DNA from 3 places in the Streptomyces sp. NPDC126503 genome. Region 3 is predicted to be linked to each of the others. Evidence: riboswitches for the same ligand, from Rfam matches in the RefSeq annotation. Region 3 holds a riboswitch; each other region holds the start of a gene.
What was found. A riboswitch is a leader RNA that binds a small molecule or an ion and turns the genes downstream of it on or off. The one in region 3 is predicted to bind cobalamin.

Region 1 (9,844 bases), on a different contig from region 3:
CCCCGCGCGTTCGCGGACGGTCCCCTCACGGCGCCCCCGGCGGCACGAACGGCAGCCCCTTCGGGGCCCCCTCCTCGATGAGCCGCAGCAGCGCGTCCGTGTCGGCGTGCTCCTCGATCAGGTCACCGAGCCGGTCGAGCTGTTCCTCGCGCAGCGCCCCGAAGGAGGTGTCCGGGGCCGGGACGAAGGCGCGCCCGGCCGCCGCGGCGACCTCCCGCAGGAAGGCGCGGCGGAAGCCGTCGCTCTCCAGGGAGCCGTGCCAGTGGGTGCCCCACACGGCACCGACCCGGCAGCCGTCCAGGAACGGCTCCCCGCCCCGTACGTCGGCGACGCCGTGGTGGATCTCGTACCCCTCGACGCGCTCGCCGAGGGCTTCGCCCACCGGCCTGGCGAGGGTCTTCTCGCGGGCGAAACGGACCCGGACGGGCAGCAGTCCGAGGCCGTCGACGGCGCCCGCCCTCGACTCGACCTCGTCCTCGATGTGCTCGCCGAGGGCCTGGAAGCCGCCGCAGATGCCGAGGACCGGCCGGCCCTCGGCCGCCCGCCGCGCGAGGGCGGCCGCGAGGCCCCGCTCCCGCAGCCAGGCCAGCGCCTTGACCGTGCCCCGGGTGCCGGGCACGACGACGAGGTCCGCGTCGGCCAGCTCCTCGGGCCGGTCCACGAACCGCACGACCACCCCCGGCTCGGCCGCGAGCGCGTCCACGTCCGTGAAGTTGGACATGAGCGGTACGGCGCAGACGGCGACCCGCAGCAGGTCCGCGCCGACCGGCGGGGCCACCACCGACTCGCGCACCGCGCCCCGCAGGGAGACGCGCAGGCCGTCCTCCTCGTCGATGCCGAGGCCGTGCGCGTACGGCAGGACGCCGAAGGTGCGGCGTCCGGTGAGCCCCTGCAGCATGTCGAGGCCCGGTTCCAGGAGGGTCACGTCGCCCCGGAACTTGTTCACGAGGTATCCGGCGACGAGCTCCTGGTCCTCGGGCGCGAGCAGCGCCGTCGTACCGAAGAACTGGGCGAAGACCCCGCCCCGGTCGATGTCGCCGACCACGACGACGGGCAGGCGCGCGGCCCGCGCGATGCCCATGTTCACGATGTCGGTGCGGCGCAGGTTGATCTCTGCGGGGCTGCCCGCGCCCTCGCAGATCACGGCGTCGTGCGTGGCCCGCAGCTCCTCCAGGCAGGCGACGACCGGCTCGAACAGTTCCTTCTGCCGGTTGCCGTGGTAGCCGCGGGCGCTCATCTCGCCCACCGGCCGGCCCATGAGCACGACCTGGCTGGACCGGTCGCCGCCCGGCTTGAGCAGCACCGGGTTCATCAGCGCGGTCGGCTCGACGCGGGCGGCCTGCGCCTGCATGGCCTGGGCCCTGCCGATCTCGGCGCCCTCGCGGGTCACGAAGGAGTTGAGGGACATGTTCTGTCCCTTGAACGGCGCGACCTTGACGCCCTGCCGAACCAGCCAGCGGCAGATGCCGGCCGTGACGACGCTCTTGCCCGCGTCGGAGGTCGTCCCGGCGACGAGCAGCCCCCCACCCCTCACTTCGTCCTCCGCTTCAGCGTGTCCGCGATCAGCCGGCCGCCCGCGCAGGCGGCCAGGGTCAGCCAGGTCACCCGGCGCGAGAGCCGGACCGCCCGGTCGATGTCGGCGACCTCCACGGGCCGCCCCTCCCCGTTGAGGACGGGCCGGTGCTCGACCCGCCCGCCGTACGAGAGCGTCCCCCCGAGCCGTACGCCGAGGGCGCCCGCGAAGGCGGCCTCGACCGGACCCGCGTTGGGGCTGGGATGCCGGCCGGCGTCGGCCCGCCAGGCCCGTACGCCCCCGCGCGGATCGCCCCCGGCGAGGGTGGCGAGCGCGGCCGTCAGGCGGGCGCCCGGCCAGCCGGCCAGGTCGTCCAGGCGCGCCGAGGCCCAGCCGTAGCGGCGGTGGCGCGGGGACTTGTGGCCGACCATCGCGTCCAGGGTGTTGACGGCCCGGAAGCCCAGCAGCCCCGGCACGCCCGCGACGGCGCCCCACACGAGGGCGCCGACGACGGCGTCGGAGGTGTTCTCGGCGACGGACTCGACGACCGCGCGGGCCATCGCCGGACCGTCCAGGGACTGCGGGTCACGGCCGCACAGACGCGGCAGCCGCTCGCGCGCCACCTCCAGGTCGCCGGCCGCGAGCGCCCCGCCGATCGCGCGGGCCTCGCGGCCCAGGGTCGTACCGCCGACGACGGCCCACACGGAGGCGGCGGTCAGGACGGTGGAGGCGGCGCGGCTGCGCCGTGCGGCGCGGGCGGCGACGGCGCCGAGCGCCACGGCGGAACCGGCGCAGACGGCGGTGTGCAGCGCGCCCCAGCCCCGGTGGTCGCGGTGCAGGCGCCGCTCGACGGCGGCGGCGGCCCGGCCGAAGGCGGCGACGGGGTGCCCGCGGCGGGGGTCTCCGAGGAGCAGATCGGCGGCGAGGCCGGCGGCCGCTCCGTACGCGAAGACACCGGCGGCCCCGGAAGGGCCGGCTTCGGACAGGCTGCGGGTGCGGCCGGGCATGGCGCTGTGTCCTCACTCAGGGTCCGCGCCCTGGCTCGACGTGACCGGCGGGGGGAGTTCCTGGCTCCCGGACCCCTGGGGGCCCGGTCACAGTGGCGGGACCGCGCCGGAATCGCACCGGACTTCCTCTTCCTTGCCGCCGTAATGGCCTCGGCAGTCCACCACGCCCCGAGAACGCCCGTCAACTCACTCTTGACCTGCGACGGGTCACTGTGCGAAGCACCACAGACACGACGGCCGGGCGGCCCGCACCCGAGGTGCGGACCGCCCGGCCGTCAGGTCGCCGTGTCAGACGACGATCAGAAAGATGCCGTACGCGACGGCCGCCGCGCAGAGCGCGAAGCAGGCGTAGGCGCCGGTGCGGGCGAGGGTGGCGGAGCCGCCGTTCGCCGCGGCCTCCTCCTGCTTGGTGAGGCCGACGATGCCGAGGGAGAAGAGGCCCACCAGGGCGACGGTCGCCACGAGGCTGACTCCGAAGACGGAGCCGAGGGCTGCCCAGTCGATCTTCATGTCGTTCGTTCCTTACACCGCTGCGGCGGGGGCCGGGGGAGCGGCCGGGTCCGTGGGGACCCGCGCCGGGATGGTGGTCTTGAGGTCCTCGTCCGCGACGGCGGCGACCGAGCCGGCCGGCGGCGGCGGGGTGACGGCCGCGATCGCGGTGGTCACGACGCCGGGGGTGCCGGAGCCGCCGTCGAGGTCGTCGTCCGTGACGTTGTGGTGGTCGACCGGCTTGCGGCGGGACAGCGCCCAGATGACGGCGGAGCCGGAGACCAGCAGGATCGCGACGGCGACGATGCCCCAGGTGCCCTGCTGGGTGAGGAACTCGGCGCCGGCGCCGACGAGGCCGGCGGCGGGCAGGGTCAGGCCCCAGGCCACGAACATCCGGGTGGCGGTCGACCAGCGGACGACACCGCCCTTGCGGCCGAGGCCGGCGCCCATCACGGCACCCGAGCAGGACTGGGTGGTGGAGAGCGAGAAGCCCAGGTGCGAGGAGGCCAGGATGACCGTGGCGGCGCTGGTCTGGGCGGCGAAGCCCTGCTGCGGCTGGAGGTCGGTGAGGCCCTTGCCCATGGTGCGGATGATGCGCCAGCCGCCGAGGTAGGTGCCGAGGGCGATGGCGACACCGGCCGAGACGATGACCCACAGCGGCGGGTTGGCGCCCGGGGCGACGACGCCCTGGGTGACCAGCGCGAGGGTGATGATGCCCATCGTCTTCTGCGCGTCGTTGGTGCCGTGCGCGAGGGAGACGAGACCGGCGGAGGCGATCTGGCCGGCGCGGTAGCCCTTGGCCGTGGCCTTCGCCTCGCGGTTGGCGTTGATCTTGTACGTCAGGCGGGACGCGGCCATCGCGGCCAGACCGGCGACGAGGGGGGCCGCCACGGCCGGGATGAGGACCTTGGTGACGATGGTGGAGCCGTTGACGGCCGACCAGCCGGCCGACGCGACCGCGGCGCCGATGAGGCCGCCGAAGAGGGCGTGGGAGGAGCTGGAGGGCAGGCCCACGAGCCAGGTCAGCAGGTTCCACAGGATGGCGCCGACCAGGGCCGCGAAGATCACTTCTGTGCGGATGCCCTGTTCGTTGATGATGCCGCCGGAGATCGTCTTGGCCACTTCCACCGAGAGGAAGGCGCCGACGAGGTTGAGCACGGCGGACATGGCCACCGCCGTCTTGGGCTTGAGCGCACCGGTCGAGATGGTCGTGGCCATCGCGTTGGCGGTGTCGTGGAAACCGTTCGTGAAATCGAACACGAGAGCTGTCACGACCACAATGGCGAGCAGCAGCGTGATGTGTTCCATTTACCCAGGCAATCGTTTGACGTCAGTGGCTCGTCGAACGTAAGCAACCTGGATGAACGGAAGGTGAACTGGGGCGGGCAGTGTGGTGTCCCGAACCGGTGTCAACGGATTCCGCTTTCCGGCGCCGCCCACCCCTGTCCACCATCCGAACACCCCGGAACCCCGGGTAATCCGTACGCCCGCTGGCCCACCGCCCCCCGCCGCCTCCCCGGCGTCCGAAGGCCTGTCCGCCCCCTGGACGGAATCATCCCGACGGGGGACGGCCCCGCGAGACCCATGTCACCCGCCCGGGGGACCTCCGACGACACGGACACCCGCCCCGGGGACCTCCCGGAGAGAAGGTCGCCGCGCGACCGGCCCGTCGGGTGGCACGGACGGGGCGTGCTGCGGACACTGGGAGCGTGCGCCCGGCTACAGCGACGGCAGCGGCCGTCACCACACTGATCGGTGTCGGCGCGGCCGCGGTGGCGGCCGGCCGGTACGCCAGCGACGTCGCCCTCAGGGCTTCGTCCGGACGTCCCCTCCCGGGAGACCCCCGGCTCACCGTGCACGCCACGGGACCGGAACGGATCACCCTCACCCGCAGCCTCGCGTCCCTGCGCCCCGGTACGTACGGGGTGGCGGCGCCCGGCCTGCACGCGGTCGTCGGTCCCGTCCTCGACCGGGTCCCGCACACCGCCGACACCGTCGTCCGCCGCCTGGAACGGGTCGAGCTCGGCACCCTCGGGACCGGCGCCCGCGTCCGGCTCACCCCGCAGCTGCACGTCGGCACCCCGCTCACCGCCTTCGGCCTCCCCTACGAGGACGTCGAGATCCCCGGCGAGCTGGGGCCGCTCCCGGCCTGGCTGGTGCCCGGCCCACGCACCACCTGGGTGATCGCGCTGCACGGCCTCGGCACCACCCGCGAGCACCCGCTCAACCTCGTCCCCTTCCTCACCCGCCGCAAGGTGCCCGTCCTCGTCCCCGCCTACCGCGGCGACGCCGGCGCCCCCGCCTCACCCGACGGCCTCGCCCACCTCGGCGACTCCGAGTGGCGCGACGTCGACGCCGCCATCCGCTACGCCGTCCGCCGGGGCGCCGCCCAGGTCGTCCTGCACGGCTGGGGCACGGGCGCCTCGATGGCCCTGCGCGCCGCCGCCGAGTCCGGCGTACGGCACCGGATCGCCGGCCTCGTCCTGGACTCCCCGGTCCTCGCCCGCGAGACCACCCTGCGCAACCTCGCCACGGCCCACCGGATCCCCGGGCTCCTGCTCCCGCTCGCCGTCCGGGCCGCCCGCGCGATGACCGGCCCGCCCGCGGGCCGCTTCCCGGCCGCCCCCGCGGCGGCCGATCCGCGCGTTCCCACCCTGATCCTGCACGGGCCCGACGACACGCTCGCCCCCTGGGAGCCGTCCGTCGAACTCGCCACCCGCCGGCCCGGCCTCGTCACCCTGGTCACCGTGCGGCACGCCCCCCACGCCGCCATGTGGAACGCCGACCCGCTGCGCTACGAGGAGGCCGTGCGCCGCTTCCTCACCCCACTCATGTGACGGTCCGCCGGGAGCCGCTCCCTCGGCACCGGGCATTCCGATTGGGCTTTCGGGCCGTCAGCGGGAAGACTGCCCCCGTGACGTCTCGAAAGCCCGATGAACCATTGGCGCGCAACTCCAGACTCCGACTCGTCCGCCCGCGGGCGCTGGCCACCGCCCGGCGGGCGGTGACCACCCGGCGCACCCGCCCGGCACCGCGGCCGCCCGAGGGGACTCCGCCCCGCGCGGAACTCGCCCGCCAGGCGCGGCACGTCCTCGCCGACGCCGTACGGATCGCCCGCTGGGCCGCCGCCCCGCGCGGCGCGGGACCCGCGGCCCGCCCCGGCTCCGCGAGCGTCCCCGCGCGGGAACGGGCCGCCGAGGCCCTCGGCCTGACGCCCGGCCAGATCCGGGCCGGCTGGGACCGCGCCCGCCTCGCCGGGCTCGTCGAACTGCACGGCGACACCGCCCGCCCCGGCTGGCGGCTGCGTGCCTGGGACCGTGACGACTCCGCCGTCCTGCGCGGCTGGGTCGCCCTCTTCGACGCCTGGTCCCTGGTGCACCCGGCCCCCGAGGGCGTCGAGGCGAGCGCCGTCGCCGAGGTCGTCGAGGCCGTCCCGCAGGTCCTCTCGCTCCTCCAGCTCTCCCAGGGCCCCGTCCCCGTCCCCTCCCTCCTCGACCTGCTCGGCCAGCGGGTGGAGGAGCTCCGCGAGGAGCGCTGCGAGGTGCCGGGCACGGCGGACCTCGCCGGCCCCGCCGCCCCCTCCTGCGCGCCCGAGGGGCTCCCCGCCCTCCTCGACTGGGCCCTGGAGGGTCTGGCCGCGGTGGGCGCGCTCACCCTGGACCCGGGCCCGGAAGGCCGCCAGGCCACCCTGACACCGCTCGGGAACTGGGCGGTCTGGGTCAAGCTGGAGCAGATCTGCGTCGCCGCGCAGAGCCCCGCCGGCAACATCGAGCAGTCGGCCGAGGACATGCTCCGCGGCTGCGCCCGGCTCACCCCCGGCCCCGCCCGCGACGAGTACCGCGCCTGGCTCGCGGCCCGCACGCTCTCCAGCGCCGTCTCCGAGCTCCTGGCCGTCGCGAGGGGCGAGGACGCCCTGCTGCGCGGGCTCGCCTTCGAGGCGCTGCGGGTCGTCGGCGCCCCCGCCGAGGCCGAGGTGCGGGCCGCCCTGGCCGAGCCCTCCCTGCGCCCGTACGCGCTGCTCTGGCTCGCCGAGTACGAGGGGGCCGACCCCGACGACGCGCAGGAGGTCCTCACCCGCGAGGAGGCGACCTGGCTCTGGGTGGACACCGCCGCCGCCGTGGCCGACCACGGCGAGAGCGACCTGCTCGTCCGGCACCTGGACTCCGCCGTGCAGGGCACCGTCCCGGCCCTCCTGGACGAGGTGCGGGCCGTCGGCCACCCCCGTACCGTCCAGGTCCTCGTCGCCCTGGCCGCCGCCCACCCCGACCCGGCCCTGGCCAAGGCCGTCCGCAGGGCCGCCTTCCAGGTCCACACCGGCGGCGCCTGACCGGTCGTGGGCCCGTCCGCGTCCGGCGGGCGGGCCCTACCCCTCGGCGCCGGGGGTGTACGTGCCGAAGCTCCAGATGTTCCCCTCGGCGTCGCGGGCCATGTAGTCGCGCGAGCCGTAGTCCTGGTCCCGGGGCGGCATGACGATCTCCACGCCGTGGGCCACGGCCCGTGCGTGGTGCTCGTCCACGTCGTCCACGTGGACGAAGACGCCGACCGGACCGCCGCCGGCCATCAGCCGGTCGAACTCGCTGCCGGTGCCCCGGCTGCCGAGCATCACCGTCCCGTTGCCGTACGTCAGCTCGGCGTGGGCCACCAGCCCGTCCTCGCCCTCGTACACGGCCGTGGCGGTGAAGCCGAAGGCCTCCGTCAGCTGGGCGATCGCCGCCTTCGCGTCCCGGTAGACCAGGGTCGGGCAGATGTGGGGTGCCTCGGGCATCGCGCTCACGTCCTCTCGGTGCGCCGCGGGCCGGATGTGACCCTCCTCCCAGTCTCGCAGCGGAGCGCGGGGATCAGCGGAAGGTGTCGCACCGGGCCATGTCGCCGGTCCGGAAGCCCTGCTGGAACCACTGCTGCCGCTGGGCCGCCGAGCCGTGCGTCCAGTTCTCCGGGGTCACCCGGCCCTGGAACTTCTCCTGGATCCGGTCGTCGCCGACCGCCGCCGCCGCGTCCAGGCCGTCGCGGATGTCCGCCTCCGTCAGGCGGGTCAGCAGCGGGCGGCCGGTCCGGTCGTCGGGCGTGGTCGTCGCGTGCCGCGCCCACACCCCGGCGTAGCAGTCCGCCTGCAGCTCCACCTTCACCGCGTCGGAGTCCGCGCCGGTCCGCCCGTCCCGCGCCCGGCCCAGCGTGCCGGTCAGGTTCTGGACGTGGTGCCCGTACTCGTGGGCGATCACATAGGCCTGCGCGAACGGCCCGCCGCTCGACCCGAAGGTGGTGCGCAGCTCCTGGAAGAAGCCCAGGTCCAGGTAGACCCGCCGGTCGCCGGGGCAGTAGAAGGGGCCGACCGCCGAGGTGGCGGTGCCGCAGGCGGTGCCGACCTGCCGGGTGAACATCACGGTGGGGGCGTCCGTGTAGCGCCCGCCCCGGCGCGCGTACTCACCGCGCCAGTAGTCCTGGACGCTGTTGACGACGGCGACGACGCGGCAGTCCTCGCGCGTGTTGGCGTCCGAGCCCTTGCGGCAGGCCTGGTTCACCTGCGCGGCCGAGGAGGAGGTGGCGGCCGGCTCGTCACCGCCCGAGGAGAGCCCGAGCTGGTCGGGGCCGATCCCGAAGAACAGGCCCAGGACCAGGGCGACGACGCCGATGATCCCTCCGCCCACGGTGGCCCGGCCGCCCGGGAGGCGGCTGCCCCGGACGTCCCGCACCTCCGAGGTGTCCAGGTCGGCGTCGTCGTCGAACTGCACGGTCCACCACCCTCCGCTTCGCCGTCGCGGCGGTGGCCGCCGCTCTGCGCCGAGTATCGGCCCCTCCCGTGCCGTCCGCCCCTTTTGCGGCGCGTGCGCGGGAAGGTGAGAAAGACGGCGTTCGCCTACCCCCGGTCCGCGTGGCCGAAAACCAGTTGCAGGGGCCCGTTAGACTGGCCGCATGGCCATTCTCCTCGTGGATTAGCGGCGTCGAAGCCCTTCCCAGCCGTCCTTCCGCCGTTTCCCCATCGTCCTGGAGTCTGTCCGTGATCACCGCTTCCGGCATCGAGCTGCGCGCCGGCGCCCGCGTCCTCCTCGAGTCCGCCACCTTCCGCGTCGCCAAGGGCGACCGCATCGGTCTCGTCGGCCGCAACGGAGCGGGGAAGACCACGCTCACCAAGTGCCTGGCCGGCGAGGGCCAGCCCGCCGCCGGCACCATCGCCCGCTCCGGCGAGGTCGGCTACCTCCCGCAGGACCCGCGCACCGGTGACCTCGACGTCCTGGCCCGCGACCGCATCCTCTCCGCCCGAGGCCTCGACGTCCTGATCCGCAAGATGCGGCAGAACGAGGAGCGCATCGCCTCCGGCAGCGGCGCCACCCGCGAGAAGGCGCTCAGGCAGTACGAGCGCCAGGAGACGGAGTTCCTCACCAAGGGCGGGTACGCCGCCGAGGCCGAGGCCTCCACGATCGCCGCCGCCCTCGGCCTGCCCGACCGGGTCCTCGGCCAGCCGCTGCACACCCTCTCCGGTGGTCAGCGCCGCCGCATCGAGCTGGCGCGCATCCTCTTCTCGGACGCCGACACCCTGCTCCTCGACGAGCCCACCAACCACCTCGACGCGGACTCCATCGTCTGGCTGCGTGACTACCTGAAGACCTACCGCGGCGGCTTCATCGTCATCTCCCACGACGTCGACCTGGTCGAGACCGTGGTCAACAAGGTCTTCTACCTGGACGCCAACCGGTCGACCATCGACGTCTACAACATGGGCTGGAAGCTCTACCAGCAGCAGCGCGAGGCCGACGAGAAGCGCCGCCGGCGCGAGCGGCAGAACGCCGAGAAGAAGGCCGCCGCCCTCAACTCCCAGGCCGACAAGATGCGCGCCAAG
Region 2 (9,844 bases), on a different contig from region 3:
ACGGTCCGCGCCCGCCGCGAGGTCGTCGTCTCCTGCGGCTCCATCGACACCCCGAAGCTCCTGATGCTCTCCGGCATCGGCCCGGCGGAGCACCTGCGCGAGGTCGGCGTCGACGTCCGCGTCGACGCGCTCGGAGTCGGCGAGAACCTCCAGGACCACCCGGAGGGCGTGATCATGTGGGAGGCGAAGCAGCCCATGACCACCACCTCCAGCCAGTGGTGGGAGGCCGGCATCTTCTACGACACCGAGCCGGGACTCGACCGCCCCGACCTGATGTTCCACTACGGCTCCGTGCCCTTCGACATGAACACCGCCCGGCACGGTTACCCCACCTCCGAGAACGCCTTCTGCCTGACCCCCAACGTCACCCGCGCCAAGTCGCGCGGCACCGTCCGGCTCCGCACCCGCGACTACCGCGACAAGCCGAAGGTCGACCCCCGCTACTTCACCCACGAGCACGACGTCCGGGTGATGACCTACGGCCTCAAGCTGGCGCGCCGCATCGCCGCACAGCCCGCGCTCGCCGGCTGGGCGGGCGCCGAGCTCGCCCCCGGGCCCGAGGTCCGTACCGACGACGAGCTGCTCGACTACATCCACAAGACGCACAACACCGTCTACCACCCGGCCTGCACGGTGAAGATGGGCGCGGACGACGACCCGACGGCGCCGCTCGACGCCCGCCTGCGCGTCAAGGGCGTCCGCGGCCTGCGCGTCGCGGACGGCTCCGTGATGCCGGACCTCGTGACCGTCAACCCGTGCATCACCACGATGATGATCGGCGAGAAGTGCGCGGACCTGCTCCGCGAGGACGCCCGGGCCTGACGGGAGCGTCACCGTACGGGGCCCGTAGCCCCCGCGCCCCCGCTCAGGCGGCGGGTTCGGGGGCCGGGTCCTGCCGCGACGGGCGGCGGTTGCCGACGCTCCGGTAGAGCGCGGGCGTGCGGTGCAGGACCGGGGCGGGCAGGCAGTTCTTGGCGTCGAGGACGATCCGCGGCTCCGCCATCCGGGGCACCAGCTCCTCCCAGTCGGCGCCCGTCAGCTCCGGCCACGCGGTCAGCACGAGCACCGCGTGCGCGCCGGTCACCGCCGACACCAGGGAGGGGTGCGCCACCCCGCGCGGCGCGGCGCGGCGCAGGTCCTCGGCCGTCATCGCCGGGTCCCAGACCCGTACCACCGCGTCGTGCTCGTGCAGCAGCGGGATCACCGCCCGGCTCGGCGCGGCCCGCAGGTCGTCGCTCCACGGCTCGTACCGCAGCCCGAGCACGGCCACGTGCAGACCGTTCAGACGACCCCCGGCGCTCTCCAGGAGCGTCCGCACGAGCAGCCCCGGCCGGCGGACGTTGGTCTCGATCGTGGCGTCCAGGAGCGGGGTGTCGATGTTCCGCTCCCGGGCCCAGTGCGCGAGCGCGACGGTGTCCTTCGGCAGGCAGGAGTCACCGAATCCCGTCCCGGGCGTGAGCAGGGCGGGACCGATCCGGGGGTCCAGGCCGACCCCGAGGATCACGTCGTCGATGTCGAGGTCCCCGTCGGCGCAGAGCCCGGCCACCTCGTTGGCGAAGCTGATCTTCGCCGCCAGGAAGGCGTTGCTCGCGTACTTGATCATCTCCGCGCTCGCCGGGGTCGTCGTCACCCACGGGCAGCTCACCCACGCGTAGAGCTCACGGCACCGCGCGAGCGCCGCGGGAGCGTGCGTGCCCACGACGGTACGGGCCGGGGCCTGCCAGTCGTCCAGGGCCCGGCCCTGGTTGAGGAACTCGGGGTTGTACACGAACCGCTCGCGCAGGTGAGGGTGCTCCGCCAGGAGTGCGTCGCTCGTGCCGGGCGGCACCGTCGACTTGAGCACCACCAGCGGCGACCCCTCCAGCAGGGCGGCCTGCCGCACCGCCTCGCGGACGTGGGAGAGGTTGGCCGTGCCGTCGGGCGCGGGCGGCGTCCCCACGCTCAGCAGCACCGCGTCCACCGGATCGGCGGCCGTCGTCTCCTCCAGGCACCCCACGAAATCCAGCCGTCCCGTCCGCAGGACCGACGCCAGATGCTCCGCGAGCCCCGGCTCGTACACCGCCGGCTCCCCGGCCCGCAGCCGCGAGAGCCGCTCCCCGTCCTGCTCCACACCGACCACCCGGTGCCCGTGCCGCGCGAGCGCCACCGCGCCCGTCAGGCCGACGTACCCCTGCCCGATGACCGCTACCCGCATGGCACTCCTCGACGCTCGTGGGTCCCCGTCTCCCACCGAAACACAGAACGTGAGGGAGTGCCCTGTTCTGGTCACCCTCCGCCGCGCCGGGCGCCGTGGACGCGGGCGCTGCCCGCCCCGCGTCACCGGGCCCGCCTCACCGGGCCTTCGTCACCAGCCGAACCGGCGGTCCGCCCAGGTCGCGAACTCCTCGAAGGTCAGCACGCAGTCGCCGTTCTGGTCGGCCGCGTCGAAGAGGGCGGCCGAGGCGTCGACGTCCCCGATGCCCCAGAGCGGGATCACGCCCTGCGCCGCGAGGGTCGGCCCCTTCTCGCGCAGCGCGCGCATCACCTCCATCCGCGTCAGGGTGCCGTCGTGGTCGAGATCGAGCGCGTCGAAGAGAATGCGGGCCTTGTCGCTCATCGCTGTCCTGCTTCCGTGTGACCGTACGCGCCGTCCGGCCGACGCTTCCTGTCCGGAAGGACGCCCCTTCCGCCCGCCGGGTTGCCCGTGCACCCCCTGTGGTAATTTGCCCGGGCCAGTCGCACTCCGCGTGTACGTCCCGTACGCGACGAGTCAGGGAATCCGGTGGGAATCCGGAACTGACGCGCAGCGGTGAGGGTGACGGGCGGAGCATCGGCCACTGGGCGGTACGACAGGCCCGGGAAGGCGTTCCGTCCGGACGACCCCGAGTCCGAAGACCTGCTGGCGGCCCCGGCGTCGTACCGTCGCCCGGGGAGCACCGTACGACAGGCTCCGCGTATGAGCCGTGGCCGCTAAGGACGCTTCCGTGCCGCTCGCCCGCCCCGCCCGTACCGCCGCGCTGCTTCTCGCCGGCGCCCTGCTCGCCGCCGGCTGCGGGGGAGGGGGACCGGCACCCGCACCCGCGAAGGGCGCCGCCTCCGGGTATCCCGTCACCCTCGACAACTGCGGGCGCGCGCTCACCGTCGCCCGGGCACCGCGCCGGGCCGCCGCCCTCGACCAGGGATCGGCGGAGATCCTGCTCTCCCTCGGCCTGGCCGACCGCATGGTGGGCACCGCGACCTGGACCGACCCGGTCCTGAAGCAACTGGAGAAGGAGAACGCGAAGGTGCCCCGGCTCGCCGACCGGTACCCCTCCTTCGAGAAGGTCCTCGACACCGAACCCGACCTCGTCACCGCCTCCTTCCTCCACACCGTCGGCACGGGCGGCGTGGCCCCCCGGGAGCGCTTCGAGAAGCTCGGCGTGCCCGCGTACGTCTCCCCGTCCGACTGCGCCGGCAAGGACAACAGCGGCGACGGCGACGGCGTCCGCACCCGGCCGCTGACCATGGACGCCGTGTACGGCGAAGTGCGCGACCTTGCGCGGATCTTCGGCGTCCCGGAGCGCGGGGAGAAGCTCGTCGCGCAGCTCCGGGCCCGGGTCGCGAAGGCCACCGCCGGCGACGACTTCTCCGACGCCTCGGTCCTGTACTGGTTCTCCGACGCCGAGGCCCCCTACATGGCCGGCTGCTGCGGGGCGCCCGGCATCGTCAGCGAGACGCTCGGCGTGAAGAACGTCTTCGACGACACCCGCGAGGAGTGGCCGCAGATCAACTGGGAGACGGTCGCCGACCGGGACCCCGACGTCCTCGTGATCGCCGACCTGACCCGGCGGGCGCAGTCGGCCGAGAGCGCCGCCAAGAAGATCGAGTTCCTGGAGTCCCACCCCGCCACCCGGAACATGACCGCCGTGAAGCACAAGCGGTACGTGCTCCTCAGCGGCCAGGCGATGAACCCGACCATCCGGACCGTCGAGGGCGTCGAGAAGGTGGCCGCGGCCCTGCGGACGTACGGACTCGCCCGATGACGGCCCCTCCCGCCCGGACACCGGCCTCGATACCCGGCCGGGCGGCGGCGGCCTTCCGCGGCCGCCGCTGGACCCTGCCGCTCGCCGGGGCCGCCGGGCTCGCGCTGCTCTGCCTCTCCGCCGCCGCCGCGATCACCGTCGGCCCCGCCGACATCCGCGTCGGCGACGTCTGGTCCACCGTGGCCGCCCACCTCGGCGCGGGCGCCACCGAACTCTCCCCGATCCGCGACGGCATCGTGTGGAACCTGCGCCTGCCCCGTACCCTCCTCGCCGCCGTGTGCGGCGCGGGGCTGGCCGTCTGCGGGGTCGTGATGCAGTCGCTCCTGCGCAACCCGCTCGCCGACCCGTTCGTGCTCGGGGTCTCCTCCGGAGCCTCGACCGGAGCGGTCGCGGTGGTCGTCCTCGGCGCCGGCGGGGGCGCACTCTCCGTCACCGGAGGCGCCTTCGTGGGCGCGGTCAGTTCCTTCGCCCTCGTGCTCCTGCTCAGCCACACCCTCGGCGGGTCGACCGACCGGGTGGTGCTCGCCGGTGTCGCCGCCATGCAGCTGTTCTCCGCCCTCACCTCCTTCGTGGTGATGACCGCGGCCGACGCGGAGACCACCCGCGGGGTCCTCTTCTGGCTGCTCGGCTCGCTCGCCGGCGCGAGCTGGACGGACGTCGCCGTCTGCGGCGCGGTGCTGGCCGCCGCCCTGCTGCTCTGCGGCGGTCACGCGCGGACCCTCGACGCCTTCGCCTTCGGCGAGGACGCCGCCGCGGCCCTCGGCGTCGCCGTCACCCGCACCCGTCTCGTCCTCCTCACCGTCACCGCCCTGCTCACCGCCGTCCTCGTCTCCGCGGCCGGCGCCATCGGTTTCGTCGGCCTCGTCCTGCCGCACGCGGCCCGCGCGCTCGCCGGCCCCGGCCACGCCCGTCTGCTGCCCGTGACGGCCCTCGCCGGCGCGGTCTTCCTCGTCTGGGCCGACACCCTCGCCCGTACCGTCCTCGAACCCCAGGAGGTCCCCGTCGGCGTGGTCACCTCGCTGATCGGCGTCCCGGCCTTCGTCCTCGTCCTGTACCGCACCCGGAGCGCCGGGAGCGGCCGGTGACCGCGCCCGCCCGGGCGGGGGAGGGGCTACGGGCCGCGCGCGTCTCGCGCACCGCCGGCGGGACCCTCGTCCTCGACGGCGTCAGCCTCACCCCGCGCCCCGGCACGGTCACCGGCCTCCTCGGACCCAACGGCTCGGGCAAGTCCACCCTGCTGCGCCTCCTCGCCGGGGTCCTCGCCCCGGACACCGGCGTCGTCACCCTGGACGGCCGGCCGCTCGCCGGAATCGGCCGCCGGACCGTCGCCCGGCGCCTGGCCACCGTCGAGCAGCACGCCGACACCCAGGTCGACCTGACGGTCGCCGACATCGTCCGGCTCGGCCGGGTGCCCCACCGCCGCGCGTGGACGCCCGCCTCCTCCGCCGACGAGGAGGCCGTACGGTCCGCCCTCGCCCGTACGGGGCTGACCGACCGGGCCCACCGGAGCTGGCGCACCCTCTCGGGCGGCGAGCGCCAGCGCGTCCAGATCGCCCGGGCCCTCGCTCAGGACCCCCGCGAGCTGCTGCTCGACGAACCCACCAACCACCTGGACATCCAGCACCAGCTCGACCTGTTGTCCCTGGTCGCGAGCCTGCGGCTGACCAGCGTGATCGCCCTGCACGACCTGAACCTGGCCGCCCTGTACTGCGACCGGCTCGTCGTCCTGAAGGAGGGCCGGGTGGTGGCCTCCGGTGAACCGGCCCACGTCCTCACGGAGGCACTGATCGCCGACGTGTACGGCGTCCGCGCGGCCGTCACCCGGCCCGATCCGGCGGGTCCTCCCCACATCCGCTTCCTCGGCACGCTGACGTCCCGGGCGGACTGATGTCCCCGTCGGACCGACGTCCCGGGCGGACCGGCACCGGGCCCGGCGGACGCCCGGCGCGCCCGTGTCCGGCGGTTTACCCGGGCGGCCCGCGGAAAGGGGCTGGTGGCAGGCGTGGAGCCGGGACCGGGGGGTCGGTACAGTCGGCTCGCCCCGACGGTAGCCGGACGTACGGGGCGACCTCCTCCGACCGGCAGGGGTAGCCATGACCAGTACATCCAGCACACCGGACGCGACCGCCGAGACCGACGCCGCCCCGGCCTCCCTGGCCGGGCGCGCCCAGCGGATGCGGCGGCGCCTGGAGCGCCTGATCGGCATCGCCGCCACCGAGGGGAACGCGCTGCGCGCCCTGCGCAACGGCGACGAGATCTTCCCGGCGATGCTCGACAGCATCCGCACGGCCCGGCACACGGTGGACATGATGACGTTCGTGTACTGGCGGGGCGACATAGCCCGGCAGTTCGCCGAGGCGCTGGCCGACCGGGCCCGCAGCGGTGTGCGGGTGCGCCTGCTCCTGGACGGGTTCGGCAGCCGGCTCATCGAGCAGGACCTGCTGGACCTCATGGACCGGGCCGGCGCCGAGGTCGCGTGGTTCCGCAAACCCCTGCTCCTCTCCCCGCTGAAGCAGAACCACCGCTGCCACCGCAAGGCGCTGATCGTGGACGAGTCCGTGGCCTACACCGGCGGGGTCGGCATAGCGGAGGAGTGGTGCGGCGACGCCCGCGACGAGAGCGAGTGGCGCGACACGCACGTCCAGGTGCGGGGCCCGGCGGTGGACGGCATCGCGGCCGCCTTCGCGCAGAACTGGGCGGAATGCCACGACGTCCTGTTCGACACGCGCGACCGCTTCACCGAGCACGAGCCGCAGGGCGATGCCGTCGTGCAGGTGGTCCGCGGCTCGGCCAGCCTGGGCTGGCAGGACATGCAGACCCTCATCCGGGTCATGCTCGAATCCGCCGAGCACCGCTTCCGCCTCGCCACCGCCTACTTCGCGCCCGACACCTACTTCGTCGACCTGCTGTGCGCGACGGCCCGCCGGGGCGTCGACGTGGAGATCCTGCTGCCGGGACCGCACACCGACAAGCGGGTCTGCCAGCTCGCGGGACGGCGCTTCTACGAGGACCTCCTCGCGTGCGGCGTCCGGATCTTCGAGTACCAGCCGACGATGATGCACGCCAAGATCATCACGGTGGACGGGGTGGCCGCGCTGGTCGGGTCGACCAACTTCAACCGCCGCTCGCTCGACCACGACGAGGAGGTCATGCTGGCCGTCCTCGACGAGGACTTCACCGCCACCCTGGACGGTCACTTCGACGAGGACCTTCAGGCCTGCGAGCGGATCCGCGCCGGGCGCTGGAAGAAACGATCCGTCTTCCACCGCGCCCAGGAGGCGGCGGTCCTGCCCATCCGCCGCTTCCTGTGACCGCACGGGGCACGGCGGGCCGTGCCCCGCACGCCGCGCGCCGGTGGGGAGGCCGGCGGTACGGCGTGTGAACCGGCAAGGCGTTGCCCGGCCACTTCGGGGCAAGAGGGGCCGTACGACGAATCGTTGGCACCGACCCCAGAGACGAGCGTGATGACGTTGTCCTTCTCCTCGCCCACCCAGCCCCACGACCACGCCCAGCACTCCGGAGGCACGAAGCACACCAACGGCATGGCCATCGCCGCGCTGGTCCTCGGCATCGTGGCGCTCGTCCTCTTCTGGACCGTCTTCGGCGGCATCGTGCTGGGCCTGGCCGCCGTCGTCCTCGGCATCATCGGCGCACGCAGGGCGAGAGGCGGCCGGGCGCCGCACGGCAAGATGTCGGTCGTCGGCGCGGTGCTGGGCGCGCTGGCCGTGATCGTCTCCGTCGTGATCCTCGCGATCGGCGCGTCCGTCCTCGGCTCGAACGAGTACAAGAACTTCGACGAGTGCGTCCGGGACGCCACGACGCAGAGCGAACGCCAGGCCTGCGAGCAGGACTTCGAGCGGGACATGAACGACTGACCCCTCACGGGCTCCGGGGCCGGGCCGGGAGCCGGTCCTCCCCCGGCGGCCGTCCCCCACCCGGGGGCCGCCGGACGGGGGAGGAACCGAGGTGATCGAGTGGCATCCGTTCGGCCGAGTTTTCGGCGTGCGGCGCGCGGCCACACGTCACTGTCGGATCCATCCCGCCCGTCGTCCCCTGGAGGACCCTTGACCAAGCACCCCACGCGGCGCCGCGCCGCCGTCGCGGTCGTCGCCACCGCGCTCTCCCTCGCCCTCGCCCCGGCCTCGCTCGCCGCCGCCGACCCGGCGCCCCAGGGCACGGCGAACACGGCGTCGCAGGGCCTGAAGCCGCTGGCGACGTCCCCGGCCGCGTACGAACTGGGCGAGGAACTCGCCGAACTCTCGGGCAAGGAGCTCGAGATCACCTACCTGGCCGCGATCATCCCGCACCACCGGAGCGCCGTCGAGATGGCGGAGCTGGAACTGCGACGCGGCGCCGACGCCCGCGTCCGCGCCGCTGCCGAGGACATCCTCGCGGGCCAGCGGCTCCAGCTGGTGGAGCTCACCCGCCGCCTGCACCAGTGGTACGGACTCACGCCGAAGCAGGCACGGGATAAGGCGCCTGAGGAGGCGCGCGAGGAGATCGACGCGCTGGCGAGCGACACGCGTGCCCGCGTCGAGGAGCTGCGCCGCACGCCCGCCGGGAAGGGGTTCGACACCGCCTTCGTACGCCGCGTGATCCCCCACCACTCGGCCGGCATCGTGCAGTCCCTCGAGGCCCAGGCCCGCGCGGCCCACCCGGAGCTGCGCGAGGCCGCGAGGACGGCCATCAGCGCCCAGCAGGCCGAGATCGACGACTTCCGCGCCTGGCTCGCCGGCCACAAGAAGTAGCGCCTCCCGCCACGGCGCGCCCCCACCCGGTGCGGGGGGGGGCGCGCCGTGCGCTGTGTGTGGGGGGAGGAGGACCCGGGTCACGGCCCGCAGCGGCACTCCCGCGCCTTCTCGTACGCCCGTCCCGCCCCCGGCGAGCGGGGGACGGGAACAACGGGGGAGACATCACCGCCGACAGCCGCGGCCCGTTCCCAGGCGCTCCCGCCCGCCCGGGGTCCGGTTTTCGTATGATTCAAGGGCTCGGATCGTGGCGGAGACACCGCCGTCCACCGGGTCCGACAGGAAGGCCCCCATGAACCGCTCGGCCCCCACCGGCGACGCCCGTCGTCCGGCCCCGCCCGCCGCCTCCGCCGCCACCCCGGGGGAGGAGCGGCCGGAGCCGGCGGCCGCGCTGCCGGCGGCCGAGACCTTCGAGGATGCGGGCCTGCCCGCCGCCCTCCTGACGGCGCTCGCCGAGCAGGGCGTCACGCGCCCCTTCCCGATCCAGGCCGCCACCCTCCCCAGCGCCCTCGCCGGACGCGACGTCCTGGGCCGTGGCCGGACCGGCTCGGGCAAGACGCTCGCCTTCGGCCTTCCGCTGCTGGCGCGCACCGCGGGCCGCCGCGCCGACGCCAAGCGGCCCCGGGCCCTGGTCCTCGTCCCCACCCGTGAGCTGGCCCAGCAGGTGACCGAGGCGCTCACCCCGTACGCCACGGCGCTCGGGCTGCGTCTCGCCGCCGTCGTCGGCGGACTGCCGATCGGCCGCCAGGCCACCGCTCTGCGGGCCGGCGCGGAGGTGCTCGTCGCCACCCCCGGCCGCCTCGCGGACCTCGTCGGACGGCGGGACTGCCACCTCGACCGGGTGGAGGTCACCGTCCTGGACGAGGCCGACCGCATGGCGGACCTGGGCTTCCTGCCGCAGGTCACCGAACTGCTCGACCTGGTGCCGTCCCGCGGACAGCGCATGCTGTTCTCCGCCACGCTCGACGAGGACGTGGACCTGCTCGTCCACCGTTACCTGGACGACCCGGTGGTCCACTCGGTCGACCCGTCGGCCGGGGCCGTCGACACGATGGAGCACCACGTCCTGGAGGTCCGGGCGCCCGACAAGTTCGC
Region 3 (9,844 bases):
CGCCCTCCTGCCCGCCGGCGCCGCCGCCCTCGCCTTCTGCCTCGCCCTCACCGCCCTCGACGGCGGCATCCGCGCCGCCGCCGACGGGCTGCCGCTCGGCACCGCCTGGCGCGGCCTCCTCGGCCGCTCCCTCGCCCCGCACACCGTCCACGGCCTCGCCGGACTGATGACGGCCGTGCTCTGGCGCAGCACGTACGGGCCCGTGGCGGCCCTCTTCGTCCTGCTGCCCATCGGCATCTCCTGCTGGGTCTTCGCCCAGTACCACCGCGAGCGCGCCGCCCACCAGGCCACCATCCGCGCCCTCGTTCAGGCCGTCGACATCAAGGACCGCTACACGCGCGGCCACAGCGAACGCGTCGGCCACGCCTCCGTCCTGATCGCCCGTGAGCTCGGCATGCCCGAGGACCGGCTCGACGTCGTGCGGTTCGCGGGCATCCTCCACGACGTCGGAAAACTCGGCGTGCCCACCCGGGTGCTCCGCAAGGACGGGCCCCTCACCCCGGAGGAGCGCCGGATCATCGAACTGCACCCCGAGTACGGGCACGAGATGGTGCGGGGCATCGGCTTCCTCGGGGAGGCGCGGTCCGCGATCCTCCACCACCACGAGCGCATGGACGGCACCGGCTACCCCTACGGGCTGCGGGGCGAGGAGATCCCCGAGTACGCCCGGATGGTTGCCGTCGCCGACGCCTTCGACGCCATGACCTCCACCCGCTGCTACAGCCGTGCCCGGCCCGTGCCGGCCGCCGTGGCCGAACTGGAACGGTGCGCCGGCACCCACTTCGACCCCCGGATGGTCGACGCGCTCGTCCGCGCTCTCGACCGGCACGGCTGGCGGCCCGCCGTCACCGCCGACGAAACCGCCCCGGCCGCCCCGCGCCCGCCCGGCGCCGCCCCGGCCACGCAGGTGCCCCCGCCACGCGAAACCGGCCCCGAGGAGCCCGGCCGGCCGGCCCGCGCCGAAGACCCCCCGGACCCCGGCGAAGCCACCAGCGCCCCGCAATCCGCCGACCCCCCGCACCCCGCCGGCCCCACCCGCCACCGGGAACGCGCGTGACGCCCGGCGCGGCCGTCCCCCGCGTGCTGCGCGCCGCCGCGCTCCTCCTCGGCCTCGCCGCCCTCGGCGCCACCTTCTGGCACGGCCTCGCCGAACCCGGCACCGCGCTCGCCTTCGGGACCCTCGTCGCCGCCGGCGAGCTGGCCCGCTGGGGCGGCGGTGCCCCCGACACGGGGGCACCGGCCGTCGACGAGGACCTCCGGGAGAGCGAACCCGCCCCGCTCGGCGCCGCCGGGGCCCTCGCCTACGCGCTGCTGGGCGCCAGCGCCGGCACCCCCACCACCCACGGCGTCCTCCAGACGGTCGCCGTCGTCCTCGCCGGCGCCCTGGCCGGGATCGTCCCGCACATCGCCCGCGGCCGGGGCCCCGGCCGCGACCACCTGGCCCGCCGGGTCCTCACCGCCGGCTTCGCCGCCCTCTGCTTCCAGCCCCTCTACAACTCCGGCGTCCTCACCGAACACCTCGGCCAGGGACCCGCCTACGTCCTCTTCCTCCTGCTCCTGCTCGTCCTCACCGCCCTGTGCGACGCCGTCCTGGCCGCGCTCGTCCTGCGGGCCCGTACGGGACACCCGTACGGCTCCGTCCTGCGCGACGAACTGCACGGCCTGCTCGGCATCCGCTCCGCCGTCTGCGCCACCGGCGCCGTCATGGCGCTCGCCGTGGCCGCCGCCGGGCTGTGGGCCCTGCCCGTCCTCGCCGTCCCGCTCCTGCTCACCCAGGTCTCCCACCGGCGGTACGCCGCCGTGCGCACCGTCAACCGGCAGACCATCGCCTCCCTCGCCCGCGCCACCGAGATCGCCGGCTGCACCGCCCCCGGCCACGCCCACCGGGTCGCCGCCCTCAGCACCGCCGTCGGCCGCGAACTGGGCCTCACCGGCCCCGAGCTGACCGTCCTCGAACACGCCGCGCTCATGCACGACATCGGACAGCTCTCCCTCGTCGACCCCGTGCCCGGCGGGGCCACCGCCCAGCTGCCCGCCGAGGAGCAGCGCAGGATCGCCCTCCTCGGCGGCGAGGTCGTCCGCAGGACCGGCGTCCCCGCCGCCGTCGCCCTCGTGGTGGAACGCCAGGCCGACCCGTACCGCGAGCAGCCCCGGGCCGCCCGCATCGTCCGGGTCGTCAACGCCTACGACGACCTGGTGGGAGCCGGTGCCGACGCGGGCGCGGGCGCCGCGCTCGGCGCCCTGGAGCGGCTGCGCCTGGGGACCGCGCGCGACTATCACCCGGATGTCGTCGAGTGCCTGGCCAGGGTTCTGGCGCGGGGCGGCGCGCCTGGGGTGACCTCGGCCGCCCCTGGGTAACCCATGGGTAATGAGCGCGCGTCCGACCGGGCATGGTTGGATGCGAACAAGAGGGTGAAGCGACCGGCAGGCGGGAATCGTGAGGATCTTCGGGAAGGTACGGCATCGGCCCTCCGCCTCGTGGCGGCAGGCCACCGACCGCGCGTTCACGCTGATCGGCGACGGCCGGTACGAGGACGCGGGCGCGCTGTTGACGCGAGCGGCGGATCTGGAGCCCTGGCTCTCGGAGTCCTGGTTCAATCTGGCGCTGCTGCACAAGTTCCGGCACGACTGGGAGCAGGCCCGGGCCGCCGGGCTCCGCGCGGTCGCCCTGCTCGACAAGGAGACCGGCGCCCCCGACTGGTGGAACGTCGGCATCGCCGCCACCGCGCTCCAGGACTGGCCGCTGGCCCGCCGCGCCTGGCAGGCGTACGGCCTCAAGGTGCCCGGAGCCGCCTCCGGCACCGGCGAGCCCGCCGGCATGGAGCTGGGCAGCGCCGCCGTCCGGCTCTCGCCCGAGGGCGAGGCCGAGGTCGTGTGGGGCCGCAGGCTGGACCCCGCGCGCATCGAGGTCCTCTCCATCCCGCTGCCCTCCTCGGGGCGCCGCTGGGGCGAGGTCGTCCTGCACGACGGCGTGCCGAACGGCGAGCGGACCACCACCGCCGGCCCGTCCTACCCGGTCTTCGACGAGATCGAACTCTGGGCGCCCTCGCCCGTGCCCACCTGGGTGGTCCTCCTGGAGGCCGCCACCGAGGCCGACCGGGACGCCCTGGAGCAGCTCGCCGCCGACGCCGGATTCGCCGCCGAGGACTGGTCCTCCTCCGTGCGGCTGCTCTGCCGTGCCTGCTCGGAGTCGACCATGCCGAGCGCCGAGGGCGAGGGCGAGCACTCCGATCCGCACGACCACAGCGAACCCGGCCATCCCGGGCCGCTCGGCCACCGCTCGCCCGGCGAGCTGTGGGTGCCCGAGCGCGAGTGCGGCATCGCCGCCCCGGCGGGTCTGGTGCGCGGGCTCCTCGACGGCTGGGTGGCCGACAGCCCCGACAGCCGCGAGTGGCGCGATCTCGAAGAGGTCTGCTGAGCCTCCCGCGCAGGGCCCGTAGGCTGTCCTCCGACGGAATCGGGTTTTCAGGAAGGCGCGGCAGCACATGGCGCAGCAGGAGACGGACGAGCAGATCAACGACGGCTTCGTCGTGGACACGGAGGACTGCGAGGCGCGTGAGCTCGCCCACCGCGAGCGCGGCACCGCGCGGCCGATCACGGTGGTCGGCAACCCGGTCCTCCACAAGGAGTGCCGTGACGTCACCGAGTTCGACGACAAGCTGGCGGCACTGATCGACGACATGTTCGCCAGCCAGAAGGCCGCCGAGGGCGTGGGCCTGGCCGCGAACCAGATCGGCGTCGACCTGAAGGTCTTCGTCTACGACTGCCCGGACGACGAGGGCGTCCGCCACACCGGCGTCGTCGTCAACCCGGTCCTGCAGGAGCTGCCGGCGGAGCGCCGCTTCCTCGACGACTCCAACGAGGGCTGCCTTTCGGTCCCCACCGCGTACGCCTCGCTGGCCCGCCCCGACTACGCCGAGGTGCACGGCCAGGACGCCCAGGGCAACCCGATCAAGGTGCGCGGCACGGGCTACTTCGCCCGCTGCCTCCAGCACGAGACGGACCACCTGTACGGCACGCTGTACATCGACAAGCTCTCCAAGCGCGAGCGCAAGGACGCCCTGCGCCAGATGGCGGAGGGCACCCCCCGCTACGAGACGGTCCCCAACGACTGACCGCGCCACCCGTACGGGGAAGGGCCCCGCGCCGTCACCGGCGCGGGGCCCTTCCCCGTACGGAGGTGCTAGAAGTCCTCGTCGAGGTCGACCGACCCCTCCACCGCCACCTGGTAGGCGGACGGACGGCGCTCGAAGAAGTTGGTCAGCTCCTGCACGCCCTGCAGCTCCATGAACGCGAACGGGTTCTCCGAGCCGTACACCGGCGCGAAGCCCAGCCGCACCAGGCGCTGGTCGGCCACGCACTCGAGGTACGCGCGCATGGACTCGGTGTTCATGCCCGGCAGGCCCTCGCCGCACAGGTCACGGCCGAACTGGAGCTCCGCCTCCACGGCTTCCCGCAGCATCGCGGTCACCTGCTCCTGGAGCTCCGCGTCGAACAGCTCCGGCTCCTCCTTGCGGACGGTGTCGACGACCTCGAAGGCGAAGTTCATGTGCATCGTCTCGTCGCGGAACACCCAGTTGGTGCCGGTCGCCAGGCCGTGCAGCAGGCCGCGGGACCGGAACCAGTACACGTACGCGAAGGCGCCGTAGAAGAACAGCCCTTCGATGCAGGCGGCGAAGCAGATGAGGTTGAGCAGGAAGCGGCGGCGGTCGGCCCGGGTCTCCAGGCGGTCGATCTTCTCCACCGAGTCCATCCAGCGGAAGCAGAACCGCGCCTTCTCCCGGATGGAAGGGATGTTCTCGACGGCGGCGAACGCGGCGGCGCGGTCGTCCGGGTCGGGCAGGTAGGTGTCGAGCAGCGTCAGATAGAACTGGACATGCACGGCCTCCTCGAACAGCTGGCGGCTCAGGTAGAGGCGCGCCTCGGGGGAGTTGATGTGCTTGTAGAGCGTCAGGACCAGGTTGTTCGCCACGATCGAGTCGCCGGTCGCGAAGAACGCGACCAGACGGCCGATCATGTGCTGCTCGCCCGGCGTCAGCTTGGCGAGGTCGGCGACGTCGGAGTGGAGGTCGACCTCCTCCACGGTCCAGGTGTTCTTGATGGCGTCGCGGTAACGCTCGTAGAAGTCCGGGTAGCGCATCGGACGCAGGGTCAGCTCGAAGCCCGGGTCCAGCAGGTTCTTCTCGGTGTTCGTGGTGCTCGTCACTGGCAGGCCTCGCAGGACTCGGGGTTCTCAAGGGAGCAGGCGAGGGCGTCGGCGTCGGGCGTCGCCTGCTGGACGGGGAGGGTGGTGACCTGGGCGGCGCGGGCGATCCGGGTCGCCGGGCGCGAGCGCAGGTAGTAGGTGGTCTTCAGGCCCTGCTTCCAGGCGTACGCGTACATCGAGCTGAGCTTGCCGATGGTCGGCGTCTCCAGGAACAGGTTGAGCGACTGCGACTGGTCCAGGAACGGGGTCCGCGCCGCCGCCATGTCGATCAGGCCGCGCTGCGGGATCTCCCAGGCCGTGCGGTACAGCTCCCGGACCTCGGCCGGCACCCAGCTGAAGCCCTGCACCGAGCCGCTGGCCTCGCGCAGCGCCTCGCGGGTCTGCGCGTCCCAGACGCCCAGCCGCTTCAGCTCGTCCACCAGGTACGTGTTGACCTGGAGGAACTCACCGGAGAGCGTCTCGCGCTTGAAGAGGTTGGACACCTGCGGCTCGATGCACTCGTACACGCCGGCGATCGAGGCGATCGTCGCCGTCGGGGCGATGGCGAGCAGCAGGCTGTTGCGCATGCCGACGGCGGCGATCCGCTCGCGCAGCGCGGCCCAGCGCTCGGGCCAGTTCAGTTCCACGTCGTAGTGGTCGGGGTGCAGCACGCCCCGCGCCGTACGGGTCTTCTCCCAGGCGGGCAGCGGGCCGTGACGCTCGGCGAGGTCGGCGGAGGCCTCGTACGCGGCGAGCATGATCCGTTCGGCGATCCGGGTCGACAGGGCCCGCGCGGGGGCCGAGTCGAAGGGCAGCTTCAGCTGGAAGAAGACGTCCTGGAGGCCCATGGCGCCCAGGCCCACCGGGCGCCAGCGGGCGTTGGACCGGCCTGCCTGCTCGGTCGGGTAGAAGTTGATGTCGACGACCCGGTCGAGGAAGGTGACGGCGGTCCGGACGGTCGCGTCGAGCCGCTCCCAGTCGAGGTCGCCGGTGGCCGTGTCCACGAAGGCGCCCAGGTTCACCGAGCCCAGGTTGCAGACGGCGGTCTCGCCGTCGTCCGTGACCTCCAGGATCTCGGTGCACAGGTTGGAGGAGTGGACGGTGTGGCCCGGCTCGGCGGTCTGGTTGGCCGTACGGTTCGAGGCGTCCTTGAAGGTCATCCAGCCGTTGCCGGTCTGCGCCAGGGTCCGCATCATCCGGCCGTACAGGTCGCGGGCCGGCAGCGTCCGGCGGGCCAGGCCCGCGGCCTCCGCCTTCCGGTACGCGGCGTCGAACTCCTCGCCCCACAGGTCCACCAGCTCGGGCACGTCGGCGGGGGAGAACAGCGACCACTCGGCGTCGGCGTTCACCCGGCGCATGAACTCGTCCGGGACCCAGTGCGCCAGGTTCAGGTTGTGCGTCCGGCGGGCGTCCTCGCCCGTGTTGTCGCGGAGTTCCAGGAACTCCTCGATGTCCGCGTGCCAGGTCTCCAGGTAGACGGCGGCGGCGCCCTTGCGGCGCCCGCCCTGGTTGACGGCGGCGACGGAGGCGTCGAGCGTCTTCAGGAAGGGGACGATGCCGTTGGAGTGGCCGTTGGTGCCGCGGATCAGCGAACCGCGGGCGCGCACCCGGGAGTACGAGAGACCGATGCCGCCCGCGTGCTTGGAGAGGCGCGCGACCTGGTGGTAGCGGTCGTAGATGGAGTCCAGTTCGTCCTGCGGGGAGTCGAGCAGGTAGCAGGAGGACATCTGGGGGTGGCGGGTGCCGGAGTTGAACAGGGTGGGGGAGGAGGGCAGGTAGTCGAGCCGGCTCATCAGCCCGTACAGCGCCGCCACCTCGTCCACGGCCCGGGTGCTGTCGTCCTCGGCGAGGCCGGAGGCGACGCGCAGCATGAAGTGCTGCGGGGTCTCGATCACCTTGCGGGTGATCGGGTGGCGCAGCAGGTAGCGCGAGTAGAGGGTCCGCAGGCCGAAGTAGCCGAAGCGGTCGTCGGCCGCGGGGTCGATCAGCGCGTCCAGGCGCGCGGCGTGCAGGGTGGCGAAGGCGGCGGTGCGGTCGGCGATCAGGCCCTCGCGGTGACCGACCGCGACGGAGGACGAGAAGGAGACGGCGCCCTGGGAGGCGGCCTCGTCCGCGATCGTGACGGTGAGCAGGCGGGCGGCGAGCCGGGAGTACGCCGGGTCCTCGGCGATCAGGCCGGCGGCGGCCTCGGTGGCCAGCTCGCGCAACTCCGCCTCGTCCGAGGCGGCGCTGCGGCCGCGCAGCGCGGCGGCGGCGACCTTGCCGGGGTCGGTGTCGGGGAGGTCGGCGGTCAGCTCGGTCAGGGTCCGCAGCAGTACGGTCCCGGGTCCGTCGCTCTCGTTACCGTCGCTCTCGATCGCGGTGGCCGGATCGGCGGGCGCGATGGTCACGTGGGGCTCTCCCTCGCTCGGCTCGGGGCCAGGGGGAGGGAAGGCGGGCAGGCGGGCGGCCGTGGGCATGGCCGCTCCGCGTCCACCGGCCCACTCCACGAGGCCCGGACGTCTGTGGCACCCGGAACGGACGGACCGGGCGCACCGTCGGCAGGTCCTCGGACTCACCTCGTACGAACAGGTACAAGACACACCGTTGCGGGACAGTTCCGGATTCGCGCCGGATTCCCCTGCGTCGACAGCGAGCATGAGCATACATGTGGGGGGCGTCGCTCGCGGCACCCCCCACATGTAGTGGCGTCGGGTGTCGGAGCTGCTTGCCGACGTGGGGGTCTCGGTCGTCGCGGAAGGCGCACGCGGTGAGTTGGCCGGGGGCCCCACGCAGCGGGCCGCCGCCTTCCCCGGAGGGGGAGGGCGGCGGCCCGTCGGACGGCCGGTGAGGGCTCAGCAGCAGCGGAACCCCTCGCGCGGATCGGCCTCCCGCGCGTCGGTGCGGCTGCGCTCGAACTCCCGCCGGGTCATCACCTCGGCGTCCGGGTCGCAGCTTCTGGCGTGGGCGACGTACCGGTCGTAGACCGCCTCGCCGGACAGCTCCCGTACGTACCAGCGGATCGCGTGCACCGCGCGCCTCAGATGGCGGACCGTGTGCGCCGTGCTCATGCCGAGCCGGTCCCGGTCGGCGCGTCACCTCGCGACTCGCCCGGTGCGGTCTCCCCGCGCATGCCGCCTCCGGCGCCGAGTCCGGCGGCCACCAGCTCCGCCTTCTCCTCCTTCGTGGGGAACATGCCGGCGGGAGCGACGAGCTTGGACTCGACGTGCGGCGTCTCGGAGAGCCGGACGCCCTCCGGGTTCCTGATCGCCTTGACGCAGACCCGGCCCGCGTCGGCGATCACCACGATGATGAGGATCGCGAACAGCGCGGACAGCACGCCGTCCACGGTGGAGTTGGTGACGACGGTGTGCATGTCGTCGATCGACTTGGCGGGCGGGAGCACCTTGTCGGCGTCGATGCCCGCCTGGTACTTGTCCCGCTGGGCGAAGAAGCCGACCCGCGGGTCCTCGGAGAAGATCTTCTGCCAGCTCGCCGTCAGGGTGACGGCGACGTCCCAGGCGAGCGGGACGCCGGTGACCCAGGCCCACTTCAGGCGGCCCGACTTGATGAGCAGCGTGGTGCAGACGGCCAGCGCCACGGCGGCGAGCAGCTGGTTGGCGATGCCGAACAGCGGGAACAGCTGGTTGATGCCGCCCAGCGGGTCGTGCACGCCGACCCAGAGGAAGTAGCCCCAGCCGCCGACGACGACCGCGCTGGCGAACCAGACGCCCGGCTTCCAGCTGACCTGGCGGAACGGCTTGTAGACGTTGCCCAGCATGTCCTGGAGCATGAACCGGCCGACGCGGGTTCCCGCGTCCACGGTCGTGAGGATGAACAGCGCCTCGAACATGATCGCGAAGTGGTACCAGAAGGCCTTCATCGCGGTACCGCCGACGACCGCGGAGAAGATCTCCGACATGCCGAGCGCGAAGGTCGGCGCGCCGCCGGTACGCGAGAGCAGGCTCGCCTCCTCGACGTCCTTGGCCGCCTGGGCCAGCGCCTCCGGGGTGATCGTGAAGCCCAGGTTGGCGACGGCCTCGGAGGCGGACTGCACCGTGGTGCCGACGACTCCGGCGGGGGAGTTGATGGCGAAGTACAGACCCGGGTCGATGATGCACGCGGTGATCATCGCCATGATGGCGACGAACGACTCGGTGAGCATGGCCCCGTAGCCGATCATCCGGACCTGGGTCTCCTTCTGGATCATCTTCGGGGTGGTGCCCGAGGAGACCAGGGAGTGGAAGCCGGAGAGCGCGCCGCAGGCGATGGTGATGAAGACGAACGGGAACATCGAGCCGGCGAAGACGGGACCGTCGCCGCGCGTCGCGAAGTCCGTGACGGCGTCCATCTTCATGGTCGGCAGGGCGATGACCACGCCGAGCGCGAGGAAGACGATGGTGCCGACCTTCATGAAGGTCGACAGGTAGTCGCGCGGGGCGAGCAGCATCCAGACCGGGAGCACGGAGGCCAGGAAGCCGTACACGATCATCCAGATGACCAGGGTGCCCGGTTCGAGCGTGAAGGTGTCGGCCCAGGACGACTCGGCGACCCAGCCGCCCGCGACGATGGCGAGCAGCAGCAGGGCCACGCCGATGACCGAGACCTCGGTGACCCGGCCCGGGCGCAGGACGCGCAGATAGACGCCCATCAGCAGGGCGATCGGGATCGTCATGCCGA

Region 1: another riboswitch for cobalamin. It lies ahead of ABTY40_RS07245 (cobalamin biosynthesis protein); the one in region 3 lies ahead of ABTY40_RS14465 (ribonucleoside-diphosphate reductase subunit alpha).
Region 2: another riboswitch for cobalamin. It lies ahead of ABTY40_RS12260 (ABC transporter substrate-binding protein); the one in region 3 lies ahead of ABTY40_RS14465 (ribonucleoside-diphosphate reductase subunit alpha).

What each region holds. Positions count from the first base shown of each region.
Region 1 is NZ_JBEORS010000004.1:47,369-57,212, reverse strand. It holds gene ABTY40_RS07250 (cobyric acid synthase) at 26-1,534, opposite strand; gene ABTY40_RS07245 (cobalamin biosynthesis protein) at 1,531-2,520, opposite strand; cobalamin riboswitch at 2,556-2,698, opposite strand; gene ABTY40_RS07240 (hypothetical protein) at 2,809-3,030, opposite strand; gene ABTY40_RS07235 (inorganic phosphate transporter) at 3,043-4,317, opposite strand; gene ABTY40_RS07230 (alpha/beta hydrolase) at 4,719-5,846, shown strand; gene ABTY40_RS07225 (hypothetical protein) at 5,924-7,336, shown strand; gene ABTY40_RS07220 (VOC family protein) at 7,373-7,774, opposite strand; gene ypfJ (KPN_02809 family neutral zinc metallopeptidase) at 7,848-8,738, opposite strand; gene ABTY40_RS07210 (ABC-F family ATP-binding cassette domain-containing protein) at 9,005-9,844, shown strand, end outside.
Region 2 is NZ_JBEORS010000007.1:164,652-174,495, reverse strand. It holds gene ABTY40_RS12275 (GMC family oxidoreductase) at 1-822, shown strand, start outside; gene ABTY40_RS12270 (UDP-glucose dehydrogenase family protein) at 866-2,194, opposite strand; gene ABTY40_RS12265 (EF-hand domain-containing protein) at 2,345-2,596, opposite strand; cobalamin riboswitch at 2,696-2,897, shown strand; gene ABTY40_RS12260 (ABC transporter substrate-binding protein) at 2,964-4,001, shown strand; gene ABTY40_RS12255 (FecCD family ABC transporter permease) at 3,998-5,086, shown strand; gene ABTY40_RS12250 (ABC transporter ATP-binding protein) at 5,083-5,889, shown strand; gene ABTY40_RS12245 (phospholipase D-like domain-containing protein) at 6,095-7,312, shown strand; gene ABTY40_RS12240 (DUF4190 domain-containing protein) at 7,466-7,876, shown strand; gene ABTY40_RS12235 (DUF305 domain-containing protein) at 8,066-8,749, shown strand; gene ABTY40_RS12230 (DEAD/DEAH box helicase) at 9,042-9,844, shown strand, end outside.
Region 3 is NZ_JBEORS010000009.1:58,168-68,011, forward strand. It holds gene ABTY40_RS14440 (HD-GYP domain-containing protein) at 1-1,057, shown strand, start outside; gene ABTY40_RS14445 (HD-GYP domain-containing protein) at 1,054-2,358, shown strand; gene ABTY40_RS14450 (tetratricopeptide repeat protein) at 2,438-3,418, shown strand; gene def (peptide deformylase) at 3,486-4,115, shown strand; gene ABTY40_RS14460 (ribonucleotide-diphosphate reductase subunit beta) at 4,184-5,140, opposite strand; gene ABTY40_RS14465 (ribonucleoside-diphosphate reductase subunit alpha) at 5,203-7,575, opposite strand; cobalamin riboswitch at 7,708-7,830, opposite strand; gene ABTY40_RS14470 (YbdD/YjiX family protein) at 8,020-8,235, opposite strand; gene ABTY40_RS14475 (carbon starvation CstA family protein) at 8,232-9,844, opposite strand, start outside.